One region of the Streptomyces sp. NPDC005262 genome, then DNA from elsewhere that is predicted to be linked to it. Evidence: riboswitches for the same ligand, from Rfam matches in the RefSeq annotation. Region 1 holds a riboswitch; the other holds the start of a gene.
The links. A riboswitch is a leader RNA that binds a small molecule or an ion and turns the genes downstream of it on or off. The one in region 1 is predicted to bind thiamine pyrophosphate.
Positions count from the first base shown of each region.

Region 1 (5,758 bases):
TGTTACGCGGCGGTACTTCGCACGCGCAAGTCACGGGTGGGAAACCCGCTCATGTATGAACAGACTTTCACAACTCGGAGCACTGCACGGGTACGGTCAGTTACCGGCGGTCCTCCAGGGGAACGCGCGGAAGGCCGTCACCGGGAACGGTGCAAGGGGCTCGCCAGGTGCGGGAAGTGCTGTGCCGTGACCGTCGTGAGCACGCTCATTCCGTGTGCGCCCGGCGTCGGCATCGACATGAGGGCGGGCTGAATTCCGGCTCCTGACCGGAGCCGGATCCGGCGATCGTCAGCACTCGGCCCGGCGTGGTCATGCGAGGCTCCCCTCCTGGGCGCGGTTCCACGCCCGGGCGTATGCGCGGGCCGATGCACGGGGTTCCTCGACGGCGCAGATGCCCGAGACGACGGCGGCCCCCACCGCCCCGGCGTCTCGCAGGCGTGGCAGATCGGCCGGGGTGATGCCGCCGATGGCCACGGCGGGCAGCTCGCTGAGCCGGGCGAGGCGGGCGAAGCCGGCATGGCCGAGCGGTGCCGGGGCGTCCGCCTTGGTCCGGGTCGCATGAAGCGCGCCGATACCGACGTGGTGGACGCGCGCCGGATCCTCGGCGGCGGCCCGCAGTTGATCGGGGGTGGCTGCACTCAGCCCCAGAAGCGCGTCCTCTCCGATCAGTTCGCGTACGGCGGACGGCGGCAGATCCGACTGGCCGACGTGAACGCCCGTCACGCGTGCGCCGGCGGCCCTGGCCGTCAGGAACACGTCCACCCGGTCGTTGACGATCAGTGTCACTCGTTCAGGGAGGACGGCGGCGACTCCCAGAACCGTATGCAGGAACTCCCTCCCGGTGGCGTGCTTCTCCCGGATCTGCACGGCGGTCACGCCCCCGGCCACCGCCAGGGCGACGGTCTCGGCCACGCTCCGGCCGCGGGCCGCGCACTGGGCCGTGTCCGTGACGAGGTAGACCGACAGATCCACCGGTGCCGCGGTCACGAGAGAGCCGCCCGCTCGGAGAGGGCCGCTTCCTCCAGCGCGGCGAGCGCGTCCAGGAAGGCGACGGCGAAGCTGCCGGGCCCGGAGGCCTCCTTCGCGGCCAGCTCGGCGGCGACCGTGTACGCGGTGACGGCGGCCACGACCGCGGCGAACCGGTCCTCGTCGACCGCCGTGAAGGCGGCCATCACCGCACCCAGCGCGCAACCACCCCCGGTCACCCGGGTCAACAGGGCATCACCGTTGGCGATCCGGGCGCTGCGCCCCCCCGTCGGTGACGAAGTCGACGGGCCCGGAGACGGCGACCACACAGCCGGCTGCGCGTGCCAGCTCGCGTGCCGACTCCTCGGCGGCCCCGACGCCGTCGGAGGAGTCCACGCCACGGCCGCCGTCGCCCGCGCCCGCGAGCGCGATGATCTCGGACGCGTTGCCCCGGATCACGGTCGGCCGCAACTGCAGCAGCTCTCGCGCCAGCGCGGTGCGCACCGGCAGCGCGCCGACCGCCACCGGGTCGAGGACCCACGGCGTGCCGGCCGAACCCGCCGCCCGCGCGGCCTCGACCATGGCGGAGCGCTGCTCGGCGTGCGGGGTACCGAGATTGATCAGGACACCGGAGGCGACCCGGGCGAACGGGCCGGCCTCCTCCGGGATGTCGACCATGGCCGGCGAGGCGCCCAGCGCCAGCAGGACGTTGGCGGTGAAGCCCGTGACCACCGAGTTGGTCAGGCACTGAACCAGAGGGGAGTCCGCCCGCACGCGTGCAAGGGCCTGCGGGACGTAGGCGGTGTGATCGGCGGATGCAGCGGGCATGGGATTTCGCTCCGTGGGGGAGGGGATGTCGTTCGGGTGCCGGCGGACGTCAGGGTCCGCCGGCCGGCGGCGGGTCAGTCCTGCGGGCGGTGGCGTAGCCGCAGCGGCGCGTAGACGGCGAGCGCCACGAGGAACGCCACGTAGTACGAGAGGTCGGCGCCGTGCAGGGCGGCCGCCACCGGGCCCACGTACAGACTGGTGTCCATGAAGGGCACGGCCGCGGCGAAGGCGACGGCGAATGCCAGCAACGGGGGCCATCCGGAGTGCGGCCGGGCGGTCTCGGCGGCGACGTCGATCGCCGCACCGCCCCGTGCCCGTGCCCGGGCGATCCAGTCGACGATGACGATCGCCACGAATCCGGGGATCCAGTAGCCGACGAACAGCAGCACGTTCTGGAAGCGGGCAGTGGTGTCGGCAGCGTGCATCCACAGGACCAGAGGGAAGCCGAGCACGGCGGCGAGGGCGGCGGCCGCCGGGCGGGGAAGGCGCACACCGACGGTCTGCAGAGCCAAGGAACCGCTGTAGTCGTTCATGGCGTTGCTGCAGAGCGCCGCCAGCGCGACGGCGAGCAGCCCGAACGCGCCCAACACCCCACCGCCCAGCAGCTTGTCCACCCCTGCTGCGGTCTGGTCGGTCAGCACGGACGCGCCCAGCAGCCCGAGGGCCTGGACGGCCACGAAGGACACCACGAGGCCGAGCAGCGTGAACCAGAACATGCGCGGGCGCGAGGTGGTGCGTGGCAGATAGCGGCTGAAGTCGCTGGCGTACGGGGCCCAGGACAGGGCCAGACTCAGCGCGATGGTGCTGGTCAGGACGAACGCGCGGGCCTGGTCGGCACCATGCGCGGTGCCGGCGCCGACCGGATGGACACCGTCGAGCAGCCGCCAGGCGATCAGCGCGAACGCGGCGGCGAGCACGAAGGTCATGACGATCTGGAGCCGGTGGATGGCCTCGTAGCCCAGGACGCCGAGGGCGCCCTGGGCCAGCATCATGGCCAGGACGCCGAGCCAGAACGGCCAGCCGCACAGCCGCGCGAGCGCGTCCCCGCCGAACAGTCCGATCAGCGCGTCCCAGGCGACCGAGGACAGCCACTGCAGGATGCCGGGCACCGTGACGGCCCGGCCGAAGGCGAGCCGGGCCAGCGGCAGCTGCCCGGCACCGGTCTGGCTCCCCCAGGTGCCCAGGTAGGCGGTGGGCACCGCGCCGATCACCGTGCCCAGCACGACGGCGGCGAGCGCGGTGGCGAAGTCCAGGCCGAGGGCGATGCCGACGGTGCCGGTGAATACGCCGGTCATGGTCAGATTGGGGGCGAACCACACGGTGAACAGGCGCCCGGGACCGCCGTAGCGGTTGCTCTCGGGGACCGGCTCGATGCCGTGCGTCTCGACGCGGAGGTCGCCGGGCGCCGCGGGCATCCGTCCGTCGAAAACGGTCTGTCGGCCGTCGGCAGGCAGCCCGCCGGAAACATGCGTCAAAGGCATGAAAGACATCCCTCCGCCAGTGCGAACTGGTTCAGGTTCGACGGGTGTGATCTCAGCCCTCGGGTAGGGCACCCCGTGTCCGGTACGACGGTCAGACTAACCCGGTCCCGTCGCCCACCTGCACCGAGGTCTGTGTGGCGGACGACTCGGTGGGAACCCCCGGGGCGTGGACGCGTGGTCCGCGTCACGGCTGCGGCGCGCCGTGCTCACGGTCGCGTCCCCACCTCCGCGTGACCCGTGCGATCCAGATGCCAGCGGTGTTCCACCTCGAAGCGGTGCAGCCCGGTGCGGCGTTCGACGATCACGTCGACGATGGCTCGTTCCGTGTTGGTGCACGTGGCGGTCGCTCCGTCGGGGTCGGTGTAGGAGAGCGACACACAGTCGGCCGGATCCTGGGTGACATCGATCCGCACCCTGCGCCGCGCGGTGCCGCCTGCGACCGACCAGTCGGGCAGCCCGATCCGCGCACGCAGCAGTGGAGCGGTCAGCAACGGGTCGCGCGGCCAGTCGGTGCCACCGATCCGCAGCTGAAGCATGGGCAGCGGTGGCAGCCACCGCATGGTGGGACGGCGGGCGACGGCGGCCACCACTTCCAGTACGTCCCCTCCGCCGAGGCCCGCATGGAGCCACGCCCACCGCTGGGCATTGCCGTGACCGGCGATCCTGGCGACGCCCCCCACGGCGCCCGAGAGGGTGAACCGCCGTTCTCCGACGACGAGTTCACCGTCGAAAATGGCGTCAGGGGCAGGCACGATCTGGGCGGCGGGCAGGAGTTCACGCTGCCAGGACCAGCGCGGAAAGGTGTAGAGAGGCTCTCCGCCCCCGGTGACCGCCAGCCGCCAGGTGATCGCGCCCGCGGTGCCCTCCAGCAGCCGGGGCGTCGCCCGGACCCCCGGCACCTCGAAGTACGCCTCGCCCTGGAGCAGCGGCGAGTCCGGGGCCCCGAACCGCTCGGTGACCGGCGGTCCGTCCGGGGGGAAGACGGATATCCAGCCGTGCGCCCGGGCCGGGCCGTGGTGCTTGGGCGCCACCACTTCGTGATGGATCCACACGCCGGTCCCGGTACGGGGATCGGTCAACGTCGCGTACCAGACTTCGAGCCGCCCTGGACGGCCAGTCATCCGCGGCGGGTAGAGCGAGTTCACGAGGGGGTTTCCTTTCACCGGGGCGCGGGGGCCCCGTACCGGGCGCGCACGCCTGCCTCGGCGGTGCTCTCCACGATGCCGGGACAGGCCCGTTCGGCCAGCGCCGCGATAGTCAGTGAGGGGTTGACGCAGAGCGAGGTCGGTACTGCCGAACCGTCGGTGACGAACAGGCCTGGATGGCCTCGCAGTTCGCCGCGTTCGTCGAGCGCCGAGGTTGCCGGGTCGTCGCCCATCCGGCAGGAGGCGAGGGGGTGTGCGCTCACGGACCCGGCGGCGTTCTCGCTCCAGGGCCGCACGCGCGCAAGACCGTCGCGCTCCAGCACCGCGCGCGCCTCGCCGTCCGCGGCGGCCCAGCCGCGCAGGGTGTTCGCCGTCGGCCGGTACGAGAGCGTGGACAGGCAGAGGGATGCGGCCACGCGAGTCGAGCTTCCCGTGGGCGGCGGAGGGCCGAAGACGCCCTCGTTGTCGTCCTCGGTCATGGCGAGCACGGAGAGCCACGACGGCCAGCGTGCCCGCATCTCCTTCTTACGGACACCGAACCAGCTCGTCGCCGGGGTGTCGGTGGCCTGGGCCAACAGATCGGTGATGCCGGGGAAGTAGATCTGCTGAAGAGAGAATCGGGTGAACTCCGCCCCTTCCGGGTCGAGCCGGTCGTACGACATCGAGCCGATGGGCTTCCCGATGGGGAAGCCCTGGTACGGGATGCCCGGTGCGCGCTCGAGACCGAGCAGGTCGCGCACCTTGCCTTCGTCGACGTCGGCGATGGACACGCGGTCGCCGTTGCCCGAGAAGTAGCGCCCCACGGCTTGCGGGACGCCGCCGAGCAGGGGAGCCGAGCGCTGCAGCAGCACGGGGGTGGCCAGAGCGCCTGCGGCCAGCACCACGGTCTTGGCCTCGATCGTGCCCACGCCGACCGGCAGCCGGTAGTCGCCGGCGTCGAGCTGCGTGTACGAGACGCGGTAGCGGTAACCGGGTGTGGTGGCAGGCGCGATCGTCTGTGCCTCGTGGAGCGGGCGGATCTCGGCGCCGTGCGCGGTCGCGGCGGGGAGGTAGTTCAGCAGCATGGAGCGCTTGGCGTCGAAGTGGCATCCGTTCAGCATCCAGTTGCAGTTGGTGCAGCGGGCCAGGTCGACGGCGACGGGTACGGGGTTGCAGGTGCGGCCCGCACGGGCGCACGCTGCGGCGAACAGCCCTCCGGGGTAGGGGACTTGGTCCCAGCTCTGCTCGGCGACGGGCAGAGCCTCCTCGACCCGGTCGTACCACGGGTCGAGGGCGGCGCGCGTCAGGGTCGAAGGCCACAAGCGGTGGCCCAGACTGCCGCGGCGGTCGAAGACGAAG
Region 1 is NZ_JBIAKK010000003.1:630,598-636,355, reverse strand. It holds gene thiE (thiamine phosphate synthase) at 310-987, opposite strand; gene ACFYP5_RS12840 (hydroxyethylthiazole kinase) at 984-1,205, opposite strand; gene ACFYP5_RS12835 (hydroxyethylthiazole kinase) at 1,222-1,794, opposite strand; gene ACFYP5_RS12830 (purine-cytosine permease family protein) at 1,869-3,275, opposite strand; TPP riboswitch at 3,267-3,361, opposite strand; gene ACFYP5_RS12825 (hypothetical protein) at 3,482-4,396, opposite strand; gene ACFYP5_RS12820 (GMC family oxidoreductase N-terminal domain-containing protein) at 4,435-5,758, opposite strand, start outside.

Region 2 (5,758 bases), on a different contig from region 1:
GTCGTCACCGTCCTGGCGCCGATGCTCGCGGGCACCGCCGCGCTGATCTTCCTGCTGGTCGGTTACATCCTGAAGATGCTCAGCAGGCCCCCGTCGTTCGCCGACACCATGGTCACCGCCGGCTGGTTCTTCGCGGCGGTCATGGCGGCGGCGATACTGGCCGCCGCCATAGGACTGCTCACCACGGCGCTGCGCAACGGCTCGACGTCGCTGCCGGCCGAGGACACCGAGGACGAGCTGCCGGAGGATGTGGCGCGCGCCAGGGAGGCCTGGCGCCATGCACTGCTGGAGCGGGGCATCCTGCCGTTCCTGCGGGATGCCCTCGCCGATCCCACGGCCGGTCCCGCATCACGTACACCTCACCGTTCGGCCAACCGCATCCCGAAGATCGGCTACTCCAGGCCGGACTTCTCGGGCCCGGACGAAGGACCGGCGGCAGGTCCCCGCCCGTCGTTCACCAGCCCCGACTTCACCAGCCCGGACTTCGGCGGCCCGGAACACGAGCTGGACTGACCGGGGTCGAATCTCTTGTTCGTCGTCCTCGCGCCGGCGCTCGGAGCAGGTCTCGTCGTCCTCGTACCCGTGCGCTGCTCCCCCTTCTGGCCTTCGGCCCGGAGAGGTGCACTGCGCCGGGACGGTTCTCGCAGCGCCCCGGCGCAGTGCCGCACCCGATGACTCAGTCCGCGATCGGCAGATAGACGCGGTTGCCGGCCGCCGCGAACTCCTTGGACTTCTCCGCCATGCCCGCCTCGATCTCCGACTGCGAACCGCCGTGCTCACGACGGATGTCCTGAGAGATCTTCATCGAGCAGAACTTCGGGCCGCACATCGAGCAGAAGTGCGCCGTCTTCGCCGGTTCCGCCGGCAGCGTCTCGTCATGGAACGCCCGCGCCGTGTCCGGGTCGAGAGCCAGATTGAACTGGTCCTCCCACCGGAACTCGAAGCGCGCGTCCGACAGCGCGTCGTCCCAGTCCTGCGCACCCGGGTGCCCCTTGGCGAGGTCCGCCGCGTGGGCCGCGATCTTGTAGGTGATGACGCCCGTCTTCACGTCGTCCCGGTCGGGCAGGCCCAGGTGCTCCTTGGGCGTGACGTAGCAGAGCATCGCCGTCCCCCACCAGGCGATCATCGCGGCGCCGATGCCCGAGGTGATGTGGTCGTACGCCGGGGCCACATCGGTGGTCAGCGGGCCGAGCGTGTAGAACGGCGCCTCCTCGCAGATCTCCTGCTGGAGGTCGATGTTCTCCTTGATCTTGTGCATCGGGACATGGCCCGGACCCTCGATCATCGTCTGGACGCCGAACCGCTTGGCGGTCGTGTTGAGTTCGCCGAGCGTGCGCAGTTCGGCGAACTGCGCCTCGTCGTTGGCGTCGGCGATCGAGCCGGGACGCAGCCCGTCGCCCAGCGAGTACGTGACGTCGTACGTCGCGAGGATCTCGCAGAGCTCCTCGAAGTTCTCGTACAGGAACGACTCCTTGTGGTGCGCCAGGCACCAGGCCGCCATGATCGAGCCGCCGCGGGAGACGATGCCGGTCTTACGGCGGGCTGTGAGCGGGACGTACGGGAGGCGCACGCCGGCATGGACCGTCATGTAGTCGACGCCCTGTTCGGCCTGCTCGATGACGGTGTCCTTATAGATCTCCCAGGTCAGTTCCTCCGCCCTGCCGTCGACCTTTTCGAGGGCCTGGTAGAGCGGAACGGTGCCGATCGGCACCGGTGAGTTACGCAGAACCCACTCACGGGTGGTGTGAATGTTGCGGCCGGTGGAGAGATCCATGACCGTGTCGGCGCCCCATCGCGTCGCCCACGTCATCTTCTCGACCTCCTCCTCGATGGAGGAGGTGACCGCCGAGTTGCCGATGTTGGCGTTGACCTTCACCAGGAACCGCTTACCGATGATCATCGGCTCGATCTCCGGGTGGTTGACGTTGGCCGGCAGGACCGCCCTGCCCGCGGCGATCTCCTCGCGTACGACCTCGGGTTCGACGTTCTCCCGGATCGCCACGTACTCCATCTCCGGGGTGATCTCGCCTCGGCGGGCGTACGCGAGCTGGGTCACCGGCTGTCCGTCGCGGCTGCGGCGCGGCTGCCGTGGGCGACCGGGGAAGACCGCGTCGAGGTTGCGCAGTCCGCCGCGCGGCGAGGTGTGCTTGAGCCCGTCGTCCTCGGGGCGGACCGGGCGGCCCGCGTACTCCTCGGTGTCGCCGCGGGCGACGATCCAGTTCTCACGCAGCGGCGCGAGGCCGCGGCGGACGTCGGTGTCGGTGGTCGGATCGGTGTACGGCCCCGATGTGTCGTACAGCGTCACGGAGTTGCCGTTGGTCAGGTGCACCTGCCGGACCGGCACCCGGAGGTCCGGGCGCGAGCCCTGGACGTATCCCTTGTGCCAGCCGATGGACTTTCCGGCCTCGTCGCTCTGGTTCGAGGCAGGCGTGCGTGCGTCCGATGTGGTCATGAGACCTACTCCCTACGCCGGCATTACCCGGTAACAGGTTCGGCGGTCGGCGCAGCCTGTCCCGTACGGATGTACGGATATCAGCGCCCTCTCAGCCCGGTGCTCCGAGCTCCCGCGTGTACAAAGGTGTCATCACGCTAGCGCCCTTCGAGGCGTACTGAACAGTGGACCCCTGCTCTTCTTGCGATGATCCCCCGGTGACGTCCCCTCGAAATGACTCCGGACCGCAGGACCACCAGCACGGTCACTCGCACAGCCACGGGCCTGCCGCGCCGGTCTCGAAACATCTGCGCAAGGTCATCGCTGCCGTCCTGATCCCGTTCACCACCGCCGTCGTCGTCGGGCTGGTGGTGCTCTGGCCGGGCGGTGCACCCGCGCACGAGCGCACCGGCGTCGGCTTCGACCGGCAGACCCAGCAGGCCACGGTGGTGAAGGTCGACAAGGTCGACTGCAAGGACGTGAACGCCGCGCAGACCCCGGCCACCGGCAACACCACGACACCGTCGGGGAACGCCACTACCGGCCAGGAGCCGGGGTTGTGCGAGAAGGCCACGATCGAGGTGACGACCGGCCACGACAAGGGAAGAACCTTCGTCGAGATCGTCCAGCCCGACGCGCCACGGCAGTTGCACGAGGGACAGGGCGTGATCGTCGCGTACGCCCCCGACGCGCCCCATGACCTTCAGTACTCCGTGACGGACGTGGACCGGAAGGTCCCGATGGCTCTGCTGGCCGGGATCTTCGCTCTCGCAGTGGTCGTGGTGGGCAGGCTGCGCGGGGTGATGGCGTTGATCGCGCTCGCCGTGTCGTTCGCCGTGCTGACCCTGTTCATCCTCCCCGCGATCCTGCAGGGTTCGAACCCGCTGCTGGTCGCGGTCGTCGGGGCCAGCGCGATCATGCTGATCGCGCTCTACATGTGCCATGGGCTGACCGCCCGCACCTCGGTCGCGGTCATCGGCACGCTGATCTCACTGCTGCTGATCGGACTGCTCGGTTCGCTCTTCATCGGCTGGGCGAGTCTGACCGGCAACACCGACGACAGCACCGGCCTCATCCACGGCCTGTACCCCCACATCGACATGAGCGGCCTGCTGCTGGCCGGTGTCATCATCGGCTCGCTCGGCGTGCTGGACGACGTGACGGTCACCCAGACATCGGCGGTCTGGGAACTGCACCAGGCGGACCCGACGATGGGCGCACGGAAGCTCTACCGGGCAGGTATCAGGATCGGTCGCGACCACATCGCCTCAGTGGTCAACACGCTGGTGCTCGCCTACGCCGGCGCCGCGCTTCCCCTGCTGCTGCTCTTCTCGATCGCGCAGAGCAGTGTGGGCACGGTGGCCAACAGCGAACTCGTGGCGGAGGAGATCGTACGAACGCTGGTCGGGTCGATCGGACTGGTCGCCTCGGTGCCGGTGACGACGGTGCTGGCGGCGCTGGTCGTCTCCGCGGACCGCACGGGGCTCGGCGCGGAAGCCGGAGCTTCGGCACCCGCACGGAACGGAAGGGGCCGGCGTCGCAGGGCGAGGCATTGACGCTCGAGGCGGTGACCCTAGCCATGGCGCGGAGTACATATCACCCGTTCGGGAGATGCCGTGTTCGACCGGCGTGCCGGCCGTCGGCGCAAACCTTCTCAGCCGGCGTTCTGTTCCTTGGCCAGGATCCGGCCCAGCGCCTCCTCCAGATTGCCCTCGAAGTCACTCAGCGTGCACTCCTGGCCGAGGGGGACGAGCTTGTCCGTCCGGTCGAGGAACGCGACGAGTGGCGCTGTTCCGGCCCTGAAGAGCGCACGGTCCGCGCCGACCTGAAGCCGGATGTGTACGTCGGACAGCCCCTCGGGCTCCGTGGGACTGATGTGCACATCACCGTCACCGCTGGGGCTGTTGAGGCCGTCCAGCAGAAGCTCACGACCGAAAGCCCAGGTGACGGGGGCGTCACCGGGCAGATGGAAGGTCATCCGGATCGCGTACGGATCGCACACCTCGTACCGGAGCTCCACCGGGATACGGAATGAGAGCTCCTCGGAGACGAGAAAACTCATCATGACCTCAGCTTGAACCGACTCGCGCATCGTTCAACCCCGCAGTAGATGAATCTGGCCAGGAATGATCCCCCATGGCCCTATTGACGCCATCGTGGTGCACGCGATAGCAGATCACAAGGAGTGATTTTTCAGATACTGATAGAGAACACGAACGAACGCAAGAGGCTCGACACTTCGCCGCGTAGTCGTTCGACTGCGGGGAGCAATCGATCTTCTTGGTCGAGGGGTACGGAAATGGCCATGGCGGCGGCCGTGTACCCGACTGCGATCGGGATGGCGGCGCAGACCGTTCCGAGGGCGTACTCCTGTCGCTCGACAACAGGTTCCGTTCGCTCCAACGACCTCAACCGCTCAAGAAACGCCGGTCGGTCCCGCACCGAGTAGGGGGTCAGTGGCTGCACAGGGTGACGATCCAGATGGTCCTGGCGGGCCTTCTCGTCGAGCCGGCTCAACAGACACTGGCCGATCGCATGGGCATGTCCGGTCTCCCGGAACGAGGCCCACTCCTCGACCGCCGGTGCTGCGGGGGTGTCGGCGACCGCGATGAGTTCGATCTCACCCTCGCGGTAGACGGCGCAGTACACCGGTGCACCGATGATGTCGCGCCAGCGGGCCAGCGACTGGGCCATGGTGCTGCGACGACTCTGCAGCGCACCGTCGTCGACCAGCTTCTCGGCAGCGGACCCGAAGAGGAATACGCCGTTCTCCCGGCGTAGATAGCCTTCATGGGTCAGGGTGCGCAACAGGTGGTACGCAGTGGGAAGGGGAAGTCCCGCTTCCCGTGCGAGCTGCTTCGCAGGCGCCCCTTCCCGATGGGCGCCCACAGCCTCCAACAGCCTCAACGCCCGCTGAACCGAACCGATCAACGTCGGGACAGCGGTACTCGATGCCGTGGTCAAAGGTCACCCCCAGGCATGGTGACGGGCAGTCAGCCCGTTCGTGGGGGCCGCCCCCACGGACCCGCCGCAGACCTGGGGTCCGGAGACCGAGCGTGTACACAAACCACTGGTCAGGGTGGTGGCGGACAGTTGTTTCCCAGGCAACGGCAGCGGACCGCCACTGTATCGGCAGTGCCCGCGAGGGGTGTCGTTTCGTCTTGTACTTAGCTCAGCTGGGCTAATTGCCCGACTGGTGACCGGCCGCCGCCTACCAGTCACCGCGCGACGACGAGGACGACATGAACTTCCGTACGACGAACACGAGCCCGCCGACCAGGATCACGAAGACCAGGACCTTGAAGAGCAGACCGATCACGAATCCGA
Region 2 is NZ_JBIAKK010000005.1:230,348-236,105, reverse strand. It holds gene ACFYP5_RS16295 (hypothetical protein) at 1-513, shown strand, start outside; gene thiC (phosphomethylpyrimidine synthase ThiC) at 677-2,452, opposite strand; TPP riboswitch at 2,445-2,578, opposite strand; gene ACFYP5_RS16285 (YibE/F family protein) at 2,650-3,987, shown strand; gene ACFYP5_RS16280 (SsgA family sporulation/cell division regulator) at 4,086-4,523, opposite strand; gene ACFYP5_RS16275 (IclR family transcriptional regulator) at 4,625-5,395, opposite strand; gene ACFYP5_RS16270 (DUF5326 family protein) at 5,643-5,758, opposite strand, start outside.
Region 2: another riboswitch for thiamine pyrophosphate. It lies ahead of thiC (phosphomethylpyrimidine synthase ThiC); the one in region 1 lies ahead of ACFYP5_RS12830 (purine-cytosine permease family protein).